Regions from separate parts of the Leclercia sp. CFBP8987 genome, predicted to be linked through region 1. Evidence: predicted binding sites of a transcription regulator. Region 1 holds the regulator's gene; the other holds the start of a gene.
What was found. Region 1 encodes PhoB, which activates phosphate uptake and scavenging genes when phosphate is short. Its sites were predicted from a motif close to CTGTCATAAAACTGNCNNAT; they were not measured.

Region 1 (9,581 bases):
AAAGACGCTGGCAGCCAGCGCGGCAGCAAACTGCGCTTCGGCATGCTGCAGGCGTTCGCTCTCCAGTTTGCGCTGCTGTTGCAGGGTGGCAAGCTGGCTGTGCAGCGACACACACTCGGTATGGATCTCGCGCCAGTTTTCCGGGATAACGCTTTCTGCTTCAGTCGATTCCGTGGCCGGAAGGGTCTCCAGCAGCGGTGTCAGGGCAGTGATGCGGTCCCGCAGGGCGTTATGCTGAGACTGCTGTGCCTGCCAGCGCTGCGACGCTTGTTCACGTTCCGCGAGCCAGGCCTGCTCTGCGCCGTCTTCGGGCATCGCCAGCGACAACGCCTGAAGAGATTGTTCCATCGCGGTGCGGGCTGCCGCCAGCTGCTGGAGATAGCTTTGTTGCAGGGCTTCCTCTTCGTGGAGCTGACTTTGCAGCGTCAGGCGCTGGCTAAGCTGGTATAGCTGCTGTTCGTACTGCTCCTGCTGATCCAGCCAGGGGGCGATATCATCCTGAATATTCAGGTTCACCCTCAGGGAGGCGCAAACCTGCTGCCACTCTTCAGTGAGCGCCTGCGCGTCCCGGACCAGCGTCTGCGCCTCGTCTGTTTCTCGCTGCATCTGGGTGGTGAGGGCATTCACCTGGCCCAGCACCAGCAGGCCCTCCTCTTTAAGGGTGGCGACCTCTTTCTCCATCGCCTCCCGGCGAAGCTGGTTTTCCGTGAGCGCTAACGCCTGGTACTGCGCAATGGCAGGGTGCTCGGTGGACCCGCAAAGCAGGCAGGGTTTGCCGGCCTCCAGTTCCGCCCGGTAGCTCTCCAGCTTTTTGATCTTCTCTTCCTGCTCGCATAAGGCCTTTAGATCGAGATAGTGCTGGTTTTTCTCTTTGTACTGCTGGCGGCGCAGCGTCAGCGTTTCATTGAGTTTTGCCAGATCGCCCTGCGCCTTTTGCACGCTCTCATTATTCTGACTGAGCCGCTTTTGCAGGGGCTGATAGCGGGCGTGGAGAGTGGTCAGACGCTGGCGCGCCGCGCGGGCCTGAGTTTGCTGCGCCATTTCGGCGGCAGCTTGTTCTGCCGTAAGCGTCAGGGTGTTTTCCGGCAGGCCCGCCAGCTTCTGGCGTAATTCCGCGATACGCCGGGTCAACGTCGCGAGCTGCGTTTTATCCCGGTTTAGCTGGGTGAAGTGCGCCCGCCAGCCCGCCATCTCCTGACCCCAGTGGCGGAAGCGGTCGTGGTCGGCCAGCCATTGCGTCAGGGTGGTGAATTCGGTCTGCAATTGATCCTGTACGCGCAGCGCTCCGTTGCGGATCCGCGCGCGCAGCGCCTCGCTGGACTGTAAGCGAGTATTCACATCCAGCATCTGCTGTTCCGTTTGCGCCAGGCGGGCGATCTGCTCCTGCTGCCGATCCCACTGCGGGCGCAGCAGGGCGGCGGGCTGAGCCAGATGCAGCTTTTCCAGCTCGGGAGTGGCGTCGGTCAGGGCCTGCTGCGCCTGCTGCCGGGCGGCCATCGATCGCTGCTGCTCGCGCAGCAGCTCATCGTGGCGGGTCAGCCAGTTAAACGCTTTCTGCTGGGCCTGCTGTTGGGCCAGCAGCTGTTGTTCTTCGTCAGTATGTACCTGCAAACCTTGCTGGAGCTGCTGCTGTTGCTCGTCGCTGAGTAACACCACCCCGGCGGCCTGGGCTTCACGCCTCTCCAGCTCGCTGCGCGCCGCTTTATGTTTTTCAAATACCATCGCCGAGATCTGGCCGTAAATTTCGGTCCCGGTTAGCTCCTCCAGCAGTTCGGCGCGCTCTTTCGGCCGGGCGTTGAGGAAGGCGGCAAATTGCCCCTGGGAGAGCAGCATCGAGCGGGTAAAGCGGTCATAGTCCAGCCCGGTCAGCGAGGCGACAAGCTCCAGTTTATCCTTCACTTTATCCGCGAGGATTTTGCCGTCTTCACACTGGGCCAGTTCCACGCGCGGCACCTGCAGGTTGCCGTCCGGCTGATTGCGCGCCCGGTTCTGGCTCCAGAAGGCGCGGTAGGCGACGCCTTTCACCTCAAACTCCACCTCCGCCAGACACTCAGCGGTGTCGCGGGTCATCAGATCGTTCTGCGATTGCGAGACGGTGTTGAGGCGTGGCGTCTCGTGGTACAGCGCCAGGCAGATGGCATCCAGCAGGGTGGTTTTCCCGGCGCCGGTGGGGCCGGTGATGGCAAACAGGCCGTTGCTAAGAAAAGGCTCGGCGGTAAAGTCGATTTTCCATTCGCCCTTGAGCGAGTTGAGGTTTTTCAGACGCAGGCTGAGAATTTTCATGCGTTATCCTCCTCGTTATCGAGAGCGTGCAGGGCATGGCTGAACAGCTCGTTTAACCGGGCCCGCCGGGCGTCATCGAGGGTCTCCTGCGCCAGGCGGCGCTCAAACACCTCCTCCACCCGCAGCTCGCTGAGGGTTTCACGCAGGCTGTTGGCGAGGAGCTTCTCACGCAGCTCGCGACTGCGCCGCACCAGCAGCACCTCTACCGGCAGATCTTCCGTCAGGTGCTGAATCTTACGCTGCATGTCGTGCAGGTACTCTTCGGTGGCAATTTCGATATCCAGCCAGACGGGAGGCGTCTGCGCCACGCCGCGCCACTGCTCAAGCTGGGCGGCGATGGCCGCCAGATCGCCCTTCAGCACCGCCAGCGGTTGGGTGATGGGCACCTCCAGGGCGTCGACGGCGCTGAGCTTACCCTGGTCAAAACTCACCAGATGCACGCTTTTGCTTTTGCCGGTTTCATCAAAGCTGAGGGGGATAGGGGAGCCGCAGTAGCGAATGTGATCGCAGCCGCCAATCTTCTGGGCGCGGTGAATATGGCCCAGCGCAATATAGTCCGCCGCCGGGAAATGCTGTGCCGGGAAGGCGTCCAGCGTCCCGATGTAGATGTCACGTACCGCGTCACTTTTACTGGCCCCGACGGTGGTGAGATGCCCGGTGGCGATAATCGGCAGGACGCTGTCGCCGCGAAGCTGGCAGGCGGCGGTATATTGATCGGCATAATAGTGGGTGATGGCCTCTAACAGCTGCTGCTGTTTCTCGATCCCCGAGAGGCCTGCCTGGCTTTTCATCACGTCGCGAGGGCGCAAGAACGGGATCGGGCACAGCACCGCCCCGGGCGTCCCGTCGCGTTTGCGCAGGATCTGCGGCCCGTGACCGGCGCTGGCGACCACGGTGGTATTAAGAAAGGCCAGAATTTCACGGGATTCATTCAGCGTGGCCACGGAATCATGATTGCCCGCAACAATCACCAGATGACAGCCGGTCTTCTGCAGGTTGACCACGAAACGGTTATACAGCTCTCGCGCATAGCTTGGCGGCGATCCGGTGTCGAAGATGTCCCCGGCCACGAGGATGGCGTCCACCTGGTGGGATTCTGCCATCTCAAGCAGCCAGGTGAGGAAGGCTTCATGTTCGGCGGCGCGGCTTTTACTGTAAAAGTTTTGTCCCAGATGCCAGTCCGAGGTGTGAAGTATGCGCATAACAGATCCGTGGCAAAAAAAAGTAAGCGGGATTATAAACATTCAGGGGAAGGAAGATAACCGCTACAATCAGGGCAGCCAGAAAACAACGGCTTGCCTTTATTGGTGGGCAGGTTTTTCATAAATCTGTCATAAATCTGACGCATAATGACGCCGTATTACAAACATGTAACCTAAATAAGACAGGGCTAAGTATGGCGAGACGTATTCTGGTCGTAGAAGATGAAGCACCCATTCGTGAAATGGTCTGCTTTGTGCTCGAACAAAATGGCTTTCAACCGGTAGAAGCCGAAGATTACGACAGCGCGGTGAATCAGCTCAACGAACCCTGGCCCGATCTGATCCTGCTCGACTGGATGTTGCCCGGCGGCTCAGGTCTGCAATTCATCAAACATATCAAACGTGAAGCCTTAACCCGCGATATCCCGGTGATGATGTTGACCGCGCGCGGCGAAGAGGAAGATCGTGTTCGCGGCCTTGAGACCGGCGCGGATGACTACATCACCAAACCTTTCTCTCCGAAAGAGCTGGTGGCGCGTATCAAGGCCGTGATGCGTCGTATTTCACCGATGGCGGTGGAAGAGGTGATTGAGATGCAGGGCCTGAGCCTGGACCCCACCTCGCACCGCGTCATGACTGGTGAAAATCCCCTCGATATGGGGCCTACCGAATTCAAACTGCTGCACTTCTTCATGACTCATCCGGAGCGCGTCTACAGCCGCGAGCAGTTGCTCAATAATGTCTGGGGCACTAACGTGTACGTTGAAGACCGGACGGTGGATGTACATATTCGTCGTCTGCGTAAGGCCCTGGAAACCAGCGGTCACGATCGCATGGTACAGACCGTCCGCGGCACGGGTTATCGTTTCTCAACCCGTTTCTGAACAATGACAGGAGTGTGACGCGTGCTGGAACGTCTGTCATGGAAAAGGCTCTGCTTTGAACTGATTCTTTGCTGTATCCCGGCCCTGATCCTCGGGGCCATTTTCGGTTATCTACCCTGGTTTTTGCTGGCGGCAGTCACGGGACTGCTGGTCTGGCACTTCTGGAATCTGCTCCGCCTGTCATGGTGGCTGTGGGTGGACAGAAGCATGACCCCTCCGCCGGGAAGCGGCAGTTGGGAACCGCTGCTGTATGGCCTGCACCAGATGCAGATGCGTAATAAAAAACGCCGACGCGAGCTGGGCAGCCTGATCAAACGCTTTCGCAGCGGTGCGGAATCCCTGCCGGATGCGGTGGTGCTCACCACCGAAGAGGGGGCGATGTTCTGGTGTAACGGACTGGCGCAACAGCTGCTGGGCCTGCGCTGGCCGGACGATAATGGACAGAACATCCTCAACCTGCTGCGTTATCCTGAGTTTGCGCAGTACCTGAAAAAACGCGATTTCACCCGCCCGCACAATCTGGTGCTGAACACCGGTCGCCATCTGGAGATCCGCGTGATGCCCTACAGCGACAAACAGTGGCTGATGGTGGCGCGCGATGTGACCCAGATGCACCAGCTGGAAGGGGCGCGGCGCAACTTCTTCGCCAACGTCAGCCATGAATTACGCACGCCGCTGACGGTGTTGCAGGGCTATCTGGAGATGATGCAGGAGCAGACCCTGGAGGGCGCGCCGCGGGAAAAAGCGTTGCAGACCATGCGCGAGCAGACGCAACGGATGGAAGGGCTGGTGAAACAGCTCCTGACCCTCTCCCGTATTGAGGCCGCGCCAACCTTAGCGCTCAACGAAACCATCGATGTGCCGATGATGCTGCGGATGTTAGAGCGTGAGGCGCAAACCTTAAGCCAGCAGCAGCACCAGATCACCTTCGAAGTGGATACCAGTCTGAAAGTGCGCGGCAGTAACGATGAGCTGCGCAGCGCCATCTCCAACCTGGTCTATAACGCGGTGAATCATACCCCGGCGGGGACCCATATCACCGTGCGCTGGCAGCATGCGCCCACGGGGGCGGAGTTCAGCGTCGAGGATGATGGCCCGGGTATCGGCCCGGAGCATATTCCCCGTCTTACCGAGCGTTTTTATCGGGTGGATAAAGCGCGTTCCCGCCAGACCGGCGGCAGTGGTCTGGGGCTGGCTATCGTCAAGCACGCCATTAATCACCACGACAGCCGTCTCGATATCGTCAGTACGCCGGGCAAAAGTACGCGTTTCAGCTTCGTGATCCCGGAACGTTTGATTGCCAGTAACAGCGCCTGACAGCCAACCTGTAATCAGATATTGCCATAGGCCAGCATATGCTGGCCTGTTTGCTTTGCAGTCAACCGAAGCGCGGATAAATTTTATACGCCTGTTGCTTTTTTGTTCGCATGATTAGCCATGGGTTTTTCTTATAATTGGTGTAATGTTTCAGGTCTGACTTTCAGGCTGGTATATTGTTCTGGTTTTGCGATCCCATATTGCCTTTAAACGTTATAAGCGTTTAAATTGCCCTCCTGATATTGTCGGACAGACTGTATTTGCGTGGTAAATCGAAAAAATATTCCTGACCACGGCAGCAGGAGAGCATTTCCCGCTGAAATTGCACATTTTTTCCGCTGTTTTGTTCCGCAAGGGATAGCGAAAAATTCAACATTTTCAACACCACATCCACAGGCAGTAAGGTTTTATGACCCATCAATTGAAATCGCGTGACATCATCGCACTGGGCTTTATGACATTTGCGCTGTTCGTTGGCGCAGGCAACATCATCTTCCCGCCTATGGTTGGCCTGCAGGCGGGTGAACACGTCTGGACCGCGGCGCTTGGCTTTCTGATCACCGCTGTGGGCCTGCCGGTTCTGACCGTCGTGGCGCTGGCGAAAGTTGGCGGCGGTGTCGATAGCCTCAGCGCGCCGATTGGTAAAGTGGCCGGGGTGATGCTGGCCGTCGTCTGCTATCTGGCGATCGGTCCACTGTTTGCGACCCCTCGCACCGCGACCGTCTCCTTCGAAGTGGGGATTGCCCCGCTGACCGGTGATGGCCCGCTGCCGCTGTTTATCTACAGCCTGGTCTACTTTGCTATCGTGATCCTGGTGTCGCTCTACCCGGGTAAACTGCTGGATACCGTGGGCAACTTCCTCGCCCCGCTGAAGATTCTGGCGCTGGTAGTGCTTGCGGTCGCGGCGATTGTCTGGCCGGCTGGCCCGCTGAGCTCGGCTACCGAAGCCTATCAAAACGCGGCCTTCTCTAACGGCTTTGTGAACGGCTACCTGACCATGGATACGCTGGGCGCGATGGCGTTCGGGATCGTGATCGTTAACGCCGCGCGTTCCCGTGGCGTGACCGAAGCGCGTCTGCTGACCCGTTACACCGTCTGGGCTGGCCTGATGGCGGGTGCGGGCCTGGCACTGCTCTATCTGGCGCTGTTCCGTCTGGGTTCCGACAGCAGCGTGCTGGTTGACCAGGGCGCGAACGGTGCAGCTATTTTACATGCCTATGTGCAGCACACCTTCGGCGGCGCGGGCAGCATGATGCTGGCTATCCTGATCTTCCTGGCCTGTCTGGTGACTGCGGTTGGCCTGACCTGTGCCTGTGCAGAGTTCTTTGCTCAGTACGTTCCGCTCTCCTATCGTACGCTGGTGTTTATCCTCGGCGGCTTCTCGATGGCGGTGTCGAACCTGGGTCTGAGCCACCTGATTCAGGTCTCTATTCCGGTGCTGACCACCATTTACCCGCCGTGCATCGTGCTGGTTGTGCTGAGCTTCACCCGTGGCTGGTGGAATAATTCCACACGAATTATCGCCCCGGCCATGTTTATCAGTCTGCTTTTTGGTATGCTTGACGGCATTAAGGCATCGGCAATCAGCGCCATGCTGCCCGCCTGGACACAGCGTCTGCCGCTGTCTGAACAGGGTCTGGCGTGGCTGATGCCTACCGTTGTGGCACTGGTACTGGCTATTATCTGGGATCGTGCTGCAGGGCGTCAGGTTACTTCGAACGCGCACTAAGCAACGGCTGAAAGTTAAACCACGGGGCGTAATGCCCCGTGGTTTTTTGTTTTTTTTAGTCTCAATTGGCAAGTCAAAAAATGGAAAGCACTAACAAACTCAAGCGTGGATTGAGCGCCCGCCACATCCGCTTTATGGCGCTGGGTTCTGCAATCGGCACCGGTCTTTTTTATGGCTCGGCAGATGCCATCAAAATGGCCGGTCCCAGCGTTCTGCTGGCATATCTTATCGGCGGTGTTGCCGCCTACATCATCATGCGTGCCCTGGGGGAGATGTCCGTTCATAACCCGTCGGCCAGCTCCTTCTCCCGCTATGCTCAGGAAAACTTAGGCCCGCTGGCCGGGTATATCACCGGCTGGACCTACTGCTTCGAAATCCTGATTGTGGCCATCGCTGACGTGACGGCCTTCGGCATCTATATGGGCGTCTGGTTCCCGACGGTGCCGCACTGGGTCTGGGTACTCAGCGTGGTGCTGATCATCTGCGCCATCAATCTGATGAGCGTGAAGGTGTTCGGCGAGCTGGAGTTCTGGTTCTCCTTCTTCAAAGTTGCCACCATTATCATCATGATTGCCGCCGGTATCGGCATCATCATCTGGGGGATTGGCAACGGCGGACAACCGACCGGGATCCACAATCTGTGGAGCAACGGCGGCTTCTTCAGCAACGGCTGGATCGGCATGGTGATGTCGCTGCAGATGGTGATGTTCGCCTACGGTGGGATCGAAATCATCGGTATTACCGCCGGTGAAGCGAAAGACCCTGAGAAGTCTATTCCGCGCGCCATCAACTCGGTGCCGATGCGTATTCTGATTTTCTACGTGGGCACGCTGTTTGTGATCATGTCCATTTATCCGTGGAACCAGGTCGGCACCAACGGCAGCCCGTTCGTGCTCACCTTCCAGCATCTGGGCATTACCTTTGCCGCCAGCATCCTGAACTTTGTGGTGCTGACCGCCTCGCTCTCCGCCATCAACGCCGACGTCTTCGGCGTCGGGCGTATGCTGCACGGCATGGCGGAGCAGGGCAGTGCGCCGAAGGCCTTCGCCAAAACCTCCAGCCGCGGCACGCCGTGGGTGACGGTGCTGGTGATGACCGTGGCGCTGCTGCTGTCGGTCTATCTGAACTACATCATGCCGGAGAACGTCTTCCTGGTGATTGCGTCGCTTGCGACCTTTGCCACCGTCTGGGTGTGGATCATGATTCTGATGTCGCAGATTGGCTTCCGCCGTCGTCTGTCGCCGGATGAGGTGAAAGCGCTGAAGTTTAAAGTCCCGGGCGGGGTGGCAACGACCGTGGTCGGCCTGATCTTCCTGGTCTTTATTATCGGCCTGATTGGTTACCACCCGGAAACCCGCATCTCGCTGTATGTCGGCTTCGCGTGGATTGCCCTGCTGCTGGTGGGCTGGGTGTTTAAACGCCGCCGCGAGCGTCAGTTAGCAGAAGCGCAGTAATCAGAATGCCCGGCAAATGCCGGGCATTTTTCTCCTCCCCCGTTCTCCTCCCCCAATAAACCTCATCGTGAGGAGTGAACATCAACTACCCTGTGGCAAGGTGACCTCATTTCTGGGATAGGGGATAAAAGATGTTGAATGCATGGCACCTGCCGGTTGCCCCATTTGTTAAGCAAAACAACGATAAACTCGTCATCACGCTGTGGCTGACGGGAGAGAACCTACCTGAGCGGGTAACGATGCGCGCTGAATTCGATAATGAAGAGACCTCGCTGCCGATGCACAAGCTGCGCAGCCAGCCACAGCCCGGCGTCACCGCCTGGCGGGCCACTATCGACACAACGAAAGGGCAGCCGCGGCACCGCTACAGCTTTAAAATGCTCTGGTATAACCGCCAGTTGTGGTTTACCCCGCAGGGGTTCAGCCGTTTCCCACCCGCCCGCCTGGAGCAGTTCGCCGTCGATTACCCGGATGCCGGGCCGGAGTGGGTGGTCGAGCAGGTCTTTTACCAGATCTTCCCGGACCGCTTCGCCCGCAGCCAGCAGCGCAACCCGGAGCGGGATAAAACCTACTTTCACCATGCCGCCGGTCACGAGACGATTTTCCATCAATGGGATGAGCCGGTTACCGCCCAGGCGGGGGGCTCAACTTTTTACGGCGGCGATCTCGATGGCATCAGCGAGAAGCTGCCGTATCTGAAAAAACTCGGCGT
Region 2 (9,581 bases), 160 kb from region 1:
AAACAGCCCGGTGCCGATGGCGCCACCGAGGGCGATAAGTTGAATATGTCGGTTCTGTAAACCACGATGCAGCGTCGGTGTCTGTTCCGACGAGGCTTCAGCAACACCATTGCCTGAAGCGGATGACGCGTTTTTCACGTCTGACCCCTGTCTCTTTTTATGGAAGGGGCACCTTTTAACACTTCAGGCAGACGGGAGCAAGTTAAACGCCGGGCAACGGTTGCTGCCCGGCGAGAGGCGATCACGAACCGATAATGCCGCCGTCCGCTCTGGTGATGACCACCGTCGAGGCGCGGGGACGCCCTTGCGGATTGTTGTCCGGCCAGTTAGAAACGGCGCGCGGGTTAGCCGGGTCGGTAATGTCGTCCCCGCCCTCCCCCGGATGCTGAATATTAATAAACAGCGTGCGGTTGTCCGGGGTGAAGGCAATGCCCGTGATTTCGCAGCCGCGCGGGCCCGTCAGGAAGCGGCGATACTCGTTGGTGCCCGGAATGGTCGCCACCATCTGGTTATTGCCCATCCCCTCATACGCTTTCTTGTTAATGGTGCTGGAGGAGACGTCGGTCTGGATCCAGAGCACGCCCTGATGGTCAAACGACAGGCCGTCCGGGCTGCCAAATTCGGCACCCTTCATGCTGCCCTTCGCCTTTTCATCAACGGTGTCCGTGCGCCCGGCCAGCACCAGGATGTCCCATTTGAAGCGTAACGCCGCAGGATCGCCGCCCTCTTCGTGCCAGTGCATAATGTGGCCGAACGCGTTGTTTGCTCGCGGGTTGGCCGCATCCACCGGCGCTTTGCCCTCTTTGCCGCGATCGCTGTTGTTGGTCAGGGTGCAGTAAACGCTGCCGCTGTTATGGGGATCGACCGCAATCCATTCCGGACGATCCATCTTCGTCGCCCCCACGGCGTCGGCCGCCAGACGGGTTTTAACCAGCAGATCGCCCTGGCTTTCGAAGCCTTTGCTCTTATCCAGGCCGTTCTGGCCAAACACCAGTGGCAGCCACTCGCCGGAGCCGTCGTCGTTGAATCGGGCGACGTAGAGCGTGCCCGCGGTCAGCAGCTGCAGGTTGGCGTCGCGATCCGCCGGATTGTATTTATTGTCGGAAACAAATTTGTAGATGTACTCAAACTTCTGGTCGTCGCCCATATAGGTGACCACGCGCTTATCGGCGGCCAGGGTGACGGCGGCGCCTTCATGCTTGAAGCGCCCCAGCGCGGTGTGCTTGCGCGGCGTGGAGTCCGGGTTGTAGGGATCGATCTCGACCACCCAGCCAAAGCGATTCGGCTCGTTGGGGGTTTTGTCAACGTTGAACCTGTCGTCCACTTCGCTCCAGCGGTAGGATTCATCGCTATCGCTGATGCCGTAGCGCTTCTCCAGGGCGTTACGCTCGCCTTTCTTGACGAAAATATCTGACCAGTTCTCTTCGCAGGTGAGGTAGGTTCCCCAGGGGGTGTAACCGTTGGCGCAGTTCTGCATGGTGCCCAGCACCCGCTCGCCCTGAGGATCGGCGGCGGTTTTCATCAACGTCTGCTGACGCGCCGGGCCGGTGAGCTGCATCGGGGTGGTCACCGTGATGCGGCGGGCAAAGCCGGAGGGACGCACCACTTCCCAGTCGCTGCCGCTCTTTTTCACTTCGATAATCGACACGCCCATGGCGTTCTGGCCTTTGCGCGCTTTATCCAGGTTCCAGCTGGCGGTACCGTCGGTAAAGAGCATGCCGTTGTCGATGTACTCGTGGTTCATCGCCAGCAGGCCGTGACCGGGATTCTCCTCCCCTTGCGGCAGGCTAAACCACGCCATGCCGTCATGGTGCATGCCCGCCTGCGCCGCCTGCTCGTCCGCCGTGTTGCTGGCGTCAAATTTGAATTCAGGCATATTCCCCTTGATGCCGGTGGCATCGCCCCAGCGGTAGAAAGGCCGCGCGATATAGCCCTCGGGCACCCTGACCGTATCGTCGGTCGAGACCGGAATGCTGGTAAAGCCGAGCGAGACCGCTTTGCTCAGGGCTGAAGGCTGTGAAACCGCGGCCAGGGCGTTTTCAGGCTTGAGTAAAAAGGGGAAGGAGGCAGCGGCACCGGCAACGGCGCCCATCTGCAGGAAACGTCGGCGGGAGAGGAACATCTCCGCCACGCTGGAAAATACCGGGTTAGCACTGGGATTGCTGACATCGTCGCGATGTTCTTTTTTAAATACGGACTTAAGAGGTTTACCCACGATGGCTTCCTGTCTTTAGGCTAAGAAATGACAAAGTGGGAACACTATAAGAACAATTGATTACATTTTTATAACAGTCGAGAGGTGGGGCATCCCTGCCCCGATAACGAGGGTCGAACTCAGAACTCGTAGCCGACGGAGACCTTAAAGGTGCGCGGCTCACCCTGGAACAGGTAAGTGCCGCCGTCGTCCACGCTTGACCAGTAGTTCTCGTCGGTGACGTTTTCAATCCCGGCGCGAACGGTCATCTGGTTCTGATCGTTGTTCACCGCGAAGCGATAACGCATGCCAAGATCCAGGGTAGTGTAGCTGTCCAGCTTTTTGCTGTTGGCCAGATCCGCATACTGCGAACCAGAGTGGTTCATGCGGGCGATGGCGGTCAGACCATCGACCGGCTTGATGTCATACTCCGCGCCGAGCACGCCGTAGAACGACGGGACGCCAATGGCGTCGTTACCCTGGTTAACCCCGTTGTTGGTTTTGGTCAGCTCCGCCTGCAGCCAGGTGGCGCTGGCGTTCAGACGCAGGCCCAGCATCGGCTCGCCAAAGACGTTCAGCTCCACACCGCGGTTACGCTGCTCGGCATCCAGACCGTAATATTTGGTCTGGCTGTCGAGAATGGCGGACGGCATTTTGATCTCAAACAGCGCCAGCGAGCCGCCCACGCGACCAAAGTCGGCCTTCACGCCCACTTCGTTCTGCTTAGAGTGGACGATACCGGTGCTCTGGCCGTAGTTGATCGCGGTGTTAGGCGCGGTTTTACCCGGCTGCAGCGCCTCGGTGTGGTTGGCATACAGTGAGATCTCGTTCCACGGCTTGTAGACTACGCCATAGGTCGGCATCCAGCGGTCGCCGTCGAAGCTGTCGCCCGCGTTTTCGATGCCGGTCACTTTGTTATAGCCGCGGATCACCACCTTCTGATGACGGGCCCCGACGGTGAAGAGCAGTTTGTCATCCAGCACGCCGAGGGTATCGCTCAGCAGCCAGCCCTGGGTGCGGGTGCGGCCGCTGGTCAGCGGATCGCTGTAGTTACCGCCCGCCCCGTTGGAGTTGGTGCTCGGCGGCGCGTCCACGCCGGTGTTGTGGTAGATGTTGGTCACCGGGTTATCCTTCGCCGCCGACATCTTCCACGCAATTTTCTCGTTTTTGGTCATCGCCGAGTAGCCGACGTTAACCTTGTGGGTTACAAAGCCGGTGGCAAAGTTACCGCGGATGCCCGCCATGCCGCTTACGCTGTCGCTGATGCGGTTGGTATCCAGGCGGGACGCGGTGGCTTTGCCGCTCCTGTCGACCAGCTTCGCCCCGCTGTACAGCCCCTCTTCATGGGCGTGCTGGGCACCGAGACCGGTATAGGCGGTCCAGCTGTCGGTGATGTCGTACTCGCTGCGCCACATGCCGAATTCGTTTTCGATGTTGCTGTAGGCCCATTTCTGCGAGTAGTTGCGATCGTTTTTCGGCGGCTCAGGGACGAAATCCACCCCGGAGATGTTGACCCCGGTCTCGGAGCCGTGGAAGGTTTTCTTCTGATACCCCATATCCACGGAGGTGCGGAAATTCTCCCCGGCATAGTCGAGGCCGGTGGAGAGCAGCGTGGTGCGACGACGGTCGTTAGCGACCGGCGCTTCGCCTTCACGGTGCACCACGTTGACGCGGGCGCCAAACTGGTCGCTGTCGCCGAAGCGACGACCGGCATCAAGAGTGGTACCGATCTGCGAATCTGAGGTGTAATCGACGCCCACTTTCGCCTGCGGGGTTGCGCCCGCGTGTTTTGGCTCAAGGTTGATCATCCCGCCGACGCCGGAGCTGGCCGCGCCGTTCATCAGGGAGTTAGCGCCTTTGAAGATCTCAATTCGCTCCACCATCTGCGCGTCCACCACCTGACGCGGCAGCACGCCGGAGAGGCCGCCGAAGGTCATGTCATCCCCGTCGAACTTCAGGCCGCGAATACGGTAGCTTTCCGCGCTGTTGCCGTAGCCCTGCACGGACTGGACGCCCGCATCGTTCGCCACCACGTCGCCAATGGTCCGCGCCTGCTGATCTTCCACCAGTTTGGAGGTGTAGCTGATGATGTTAAACGGCACGTCCATCGCATTTTGCTGACCGAGCATCCCCATACGTCCGCCGTTCGCCACCTGCCCGTCAAGGAAGGCCGGCACCAGTTGGTCGCCGCCGGATTTAAAGTCGCTGGCAGCGGACTGCACCACGATGGTCTCTTCTTTTTTGCTCTCGGCCGCCACGGCGGAATGAGCGATTGCGCCAATGGCGAGGGCCAGCAGCGTTTTGTTCATTTTTCTGGTGTGGTTCATGATTAACTCGTTCAAAGTACGCGCAAAATGGCCCGTTTCCGGGCCTTAATTGTTATGGGAAAAAATTACTTCAGGGCGATACGCACAACGCTGTCCGGCCCGTTGGTAGAGTGGTCTTTGTTGAACGCCTGTTTAACGGTGACGTACAGGGTCTGACCGTCCGCCGACAGCAGCAGGCTGTTCGGATTCGGCGGCAGATCCCAGCTCTGCTTCACGGCATAGGTCTTAGCATCGAGGCTCAGCAGCTTGCCGCTTTCGCGCTGGGTGATGTACAGCTCGTTACGCGCCGGGTTGAATTTCACCCCCATTGAATCGCCGACATCCAGCTGCTTGATCAGCTCGCCGGTACGGATATCCAGCACCAGGGTGGTTTTGGCCTTCGAGTTGTCGGTCACGAACAGGCGACCCGTCGCGTTGTCTTCCGCGAGGTTCAGCAGCAGCGCAGGTTTGTCCCCGAGCGGCTTCCAGCGTTTTTCGATGCGGTTGCTCTTAGGGTCGAGCACCAGGATTTCACCCCCACCGTTCGCCACGTAAATGCGCTGGGTTTGCTCAGACCACATCAGGCCGGTGACCCACTGGCCCGCATTTTTGATGGTCTTTTTCAGCTTCAGCGTGTTGGCATCTACCACCCAGATCACCGCCGGATCGGCGACGCCGCCGATGTACAGCACGTCGTTATGCAGCAGCACCTGACGCGCGCCGTACGGGTAACCCTCTTTGTTGCGCTCGGTAAACAGCAGGCGTTTTTTGACCTTGCCGTCAGCGGTGCTGATGGCGCTGATCCCACCGTCCAGCGAGTTAGTGGCATAGAGGGTCTGACCGTCTTCAGAGAGTGCGAGGGCGAAGTTTTTCAGATCGGTATGACTGCGACCAATGGTCTTCAGGGTCGTTGGATCGAGCTTGTAGACCACGCCGCCCTGCACGTCCTTAAAGCCTTCTGAGCTGGCAACGTACAGCGCATCGCCTTTCGGGCTCAGCACCATTTCGTACAGGCCATCCGCCAGATCGCGTTTTACCACGTTGGTTTGCGCGGGGGCGGCAGGTTTCGGGGCATCGGCAGCGGGCGCGGTTGTCGCCGTGTGCTGTGCGGCGCAGCCGCTAAGGGAGACGGCGACAAGCAGCGCCAGGGCGGACAATTTCTTGGTCATCAGGGACATCCTTTACCGTGCAAATCAAATTTGAGGAGGACGCCTGCGTCGCATAATGGTTGCGATTATGGTTAGGGTTTCAGGCCGTCAGGCCAGTGCAGCGTCCACCGATAACACTCAGTGTTCCGTGTGAGATCTGCACTCACTGTTGATGCGGGATAGTCCCTACGCGCCCGCAAACACTAAAGAGAATGAGAACTATACTCATTATCCATCTGTAATCAAGTGTAAACAGGGGCAACAAAGTAAAAAAACGATGAGAAAACAACCCAGAGGGGGCGAGACTATCCTTTGGTACTGCGCAACGGCGCCGGGAGTGGCGCCCCCACTATCGGCGTCGGGCTGTCCGACAGGGCCGCCATCCCCAGCGCCGACGCAATCCCGCTTGCGATGGTCTCATCGGAAAACGGCACGTTGCCATTCTCCTGATGAATAATGGCCTTACTCAGCGCGGTTAAGACATCTGGCGAGGCCACATCCAGCCGGGTGGTCGGGGTGACGCCCAAGGCCTGACTGACGTTCTGAATGTACGCGGTCGTATTGTTATTGTCCTGCGGCGGCGCCCAGCGGTTAATAATTTTACTGATGGTATCCAGCCCGCGCCGCTGGTAAGCAAGCAGGTTGACGCCCAGGGCGCGGATGCCGTGTTCCGGGGACGCAAAGGTGGCAAAACGCCCGTCGGTGCCATTCTGCCCCTGCCAGGTGAAGGCCCAACTGGCCTCCAGATTGCCGGGGTTGTTATTGCGGATCCCACGGATACCCCCGACCGACGACCATGCGGGCCCGGTGCGGCTGTTGCGGTACTGAGGTAAGCGGTTCATCAGCGCGAGCTGATTTTCACGCCAGCCCTGCAGGCTGGCGTACTGCCCCAGTTGCTCAAACGAGGCGGGCGTGGCGGTCACCGAGGCATGACGGCGGTCGGCAGGTTGCGGTGAGCTTGCCGCAGGCTGGGCGACGATCGGCTGCGCAGAATGGGTTAACTGCTGAAAAGAGGCGGGTACGCTGGTCTGCGTCATTCCGGCTGACGACGGCTGCGCCGATAGCGTGGCCACCTGCTGCGGGCTGCTAATCTGCTGCTGTTCATAGTAATGCGCAATACCGGACATCATTCCCTCTTCATATTCACCCGACATCCGCGCAGGGGCTGCCAGCGCGTTCGGCGCTATTATACAGAAAAATCTTTGTGAGAATGGGGTCAAGTCTCAGGCCAATACCCGGTGCGAAACCGCAGCCTGGGAGTAGCGGGTTAGTCCGTTGAACACGGCAGCTTTTTTTTACGGATAAAAAGGGATAAGGGGACAACTGACAGACTTAAATGGTACGCCCTAAAGGATTCGAACCTTTGACCTACGGCTTAGAAGGCCGTTGCTCTATCCAACTGAGCTAAGGGCGCATGGAAATGCGTGTAGTGCGAGGTGGTGAAACGCCTGGAATTATACGGTCAATGTCTGGTGAGTCAATGCCTTTTGGCGCGATCGCTTCTCTTATATCCTGTTGCCCGTGGTTCCTGAATGAAGACGTCTATTTTTTCGCCATAGCGCCTCCCGCATAACTACGAAATGCCTTAGCCATAATTAAGCCGCGCCTGCTATTTTCGCCCCCCGTTTGCCCGCACACTACCCGCGATGTTCCGGTGCCCGTATGCCGGAACACAACAGGATAGTGAAGTGGGTGCCGCATGCTTTTCTGCTCTGCCAAAAAATGGCCTGATCCGATTGTTGCGCTTAGCTTCTCAAACAGCAGAGGGATGATATGCGCATCAATGTACGCCGCTACCGACGGCGTCGCACGGGAAGTGATTCTATAGGTTTTGCACAACCCCCCTTCAGTGCGCCCTTTTTTGACCGCCTTGTTTACCTGAGCCAGTCCATCAATCAGCGCCGTAAAACAGATGCCCCCTGGCTGGTGCTGGTCACTGACGATCGTTTTCTCTGCGCCGGATTACAGGCTGGCCCCTTCCCACTGAATCACTGCCGTCAGTTTGACACTCTTACGCCTGCAATAAGCACGATCCAGCAGTGGCCCTCGGCAAGGCTGGTGATTGATATGGAGTGCCGGACGCAGCCCCTGATGGATACGCTCGACAGCCTGCGCAGGCTGAGGCTGTATCCCCCCTACACGCCGGTCCATCTGCTGGTGCGTGCAGATGACGTCGACCGACGGCTTTTTTGCCGGGCTGCCGGTCCGTTTAACCTCATTGAACGCCAGTCCTCTGCCGCCCTGCTTCAGCAGAAGCTCTCCCGCAACCATCGCCCCGTCACCTCTGGCAGGGAGTGGTTTACGCGGGAGGAGTGGGCCATTCTGCGCCTGTTAACCTGTGGGGAGTCGTTACGCAATATTGCGTGCCTGTGCGATCGCCCTTACAGCCGCATCGTCTACCGGGTGGGGCGCATCGTCGATAAGCTCGGCCTGCATCGCCGCCAGGCGTTGCTGCACCTGTTGCATCGCCTGGCCGGTTAACACGTTATCCCCTGGATCGTGACGAGATAACTGACGCATTGTTGTAATTTTTATGCATTAATTTAACAACTTACAAACAATAGCAACTATTCCTAATTGCCCCTTCCAGCAACGTTAAATCCCGAGCGACGGGCGCATTGCAACATTTTTGCTCAGTCGTTAAGGTTTGGTTGAGTCGGTTAATATTATGATAATGATGTAAAACAAATTACTTCAGCACTCCTCGCCCTGGGGCACTGAATGGCATGCAGACGATCCTGCGATCCCGGCATGAGGAACGTTTTACGGATGCCAGCGACCATCACAAAATATTAACAATCAGAGGGTTGTATTATTTTTATTATGAGAAAATCACGATAATCCATGCAAATGAAAATTAGTGGATATTTAGCCTCTTTTTAAAATATTCACTTAAATTATCCAGAAGATCATGTTGAGAAAGCGGATGAAGTCAATCTTCAGACTTTTCGCACAACCGTTAAAAGGTATACTAAGTCATATTCCAGCCGTGAATGAAAAATACAATTTCATTTATCTGGATAATTTCTTTTCAGTCACTGCGCTGCGGGACTCTTTTTAGTATGACGTAAACAAGGATGCTTTCGCTCTTTCCAGGGAATAAGAACTATCCTTCCGGCTCACCCGCGCTTAAACAATCTGAGGCATAACAATGAAACCGGCATCCGTCATCATTATGGACGAACACCCTATTGTCAGAATGTCGATAGAAGTCCTGCTACAGAAAAATAAAAATATTACCATCACGCTTAAATCGGGAGACTGTCATGAAGCCCTCGAGCATATCCGTCATCACCCGGTCGATATGGTGATCCTTGATATTGACCTTCCGGGAATGGATGGATTTACCTTATTGAAAAGAATCAAAAAATTAAATAATAAAATCAAAGTCCTGTTCTTGTCGTCAAAATCAGAATCTTTTTATGCCGGGCGAGCCATGCGTGCCGGGGCCAATGGCTTTGTCAGCAAGCGAAAAGATCTGGGTGATATCTATAATGCCGTACAGATGCTGCTCGCAGGATATTCATTCTTTCCTGCCGATACGCTAAATCTTATAAACCATTCAACTACGCGCAAAGGGAATCCGAGCGACATGCCGTTATCCAACCGGGAAGTCACGGTATTGCGTTATCTGGCAAATGGATTATCGAACAAAGAAATTGCTGCACAATTATTACTGAGCAATAAAACAATTAGCGCCCATAAGTCAAATATCTATATGAAATTAGGCGTGCAGAGTATTGTTGAGCTTATTGATTATGCCAAAGATCATGAACTGCTTTAAATAAAGCCCCTCCCTGTCGCACCATAATGTCTCAGGGAGGCTTCACGCTTAATAGTAATTAATCATAAAAGTCGCATCTGAGTCGGCGCGTCCCGGCTGAGGATTGTTAGCCGTGGCAATATAGTTGGCATAAAACGCCAGCTCCGCAT

Region 2: SOM40_RS05455 (PhoX family protein) is a predicted target of PhoB. The motif match lies at 2,273-2,292, and genes of this name have one in related genera.

The regions. Positions count from the first base shown of each region.
Region 1 is NZ_CM188255.1:997,958-1,007,538, forward strand. It holds gene sbcC (exonuclease subunit SbcC) at 1-2,283, opposite strand, end outside; gene sbcD (exonuclease subunit SbcD) at 2,280-3,485, opposite strand; gene phoB (phosphate response regulator transcription factor PhoB) at 3,680-4,369, shown strand; gene phoR (phosphate regulon sensor histidine kinase PhoR) at 4,391-5,686, shown strand; gene brnQ (branched-chain amino acid transporter carrier protein BrnQ) at 6,096-7,415, shown strand; gene proY (proline-specific permease ProY) at 7,496-8,869, shown strand; gene malZ (maltodextrin glucosidase) at 9,001-9,581, shown strand, end outside.
Region 2 is NZ_CM188255.1:1,162,605-1,172,185, reverse strand. It holds gene pheP (phenylalanine transporter) at 1-138, opposite strand, end outside; gene SOM40_RS05455 (PhoX family protein) at 242-2,215, opposite strand; gene SOM40_RS05450 (TonB-dependent receptor) at 2,335-4,521, opposite strand; gene SOM40_RS05445 (YncE family protein) at 4,587-5,669, opposite strand; gene SOM40_RS05440 (hypothetical protein) at 5,954-6,778, opposite strand; tRNA gene SOM40_RS05435 (tRNA-Arg) at 6,986-7,062, opposite strand; gene SOM40_RS05430 (DNA-binding response regulator) at 7,422-8,129, shown strand; gene fimZ (fimbria biosynthesis transcriptional regulator FimZ) at 8,800-9,432, shown strand; gene sfmF (fimbria assembly protein) at 9,481-9,581, opposite strand, start outside.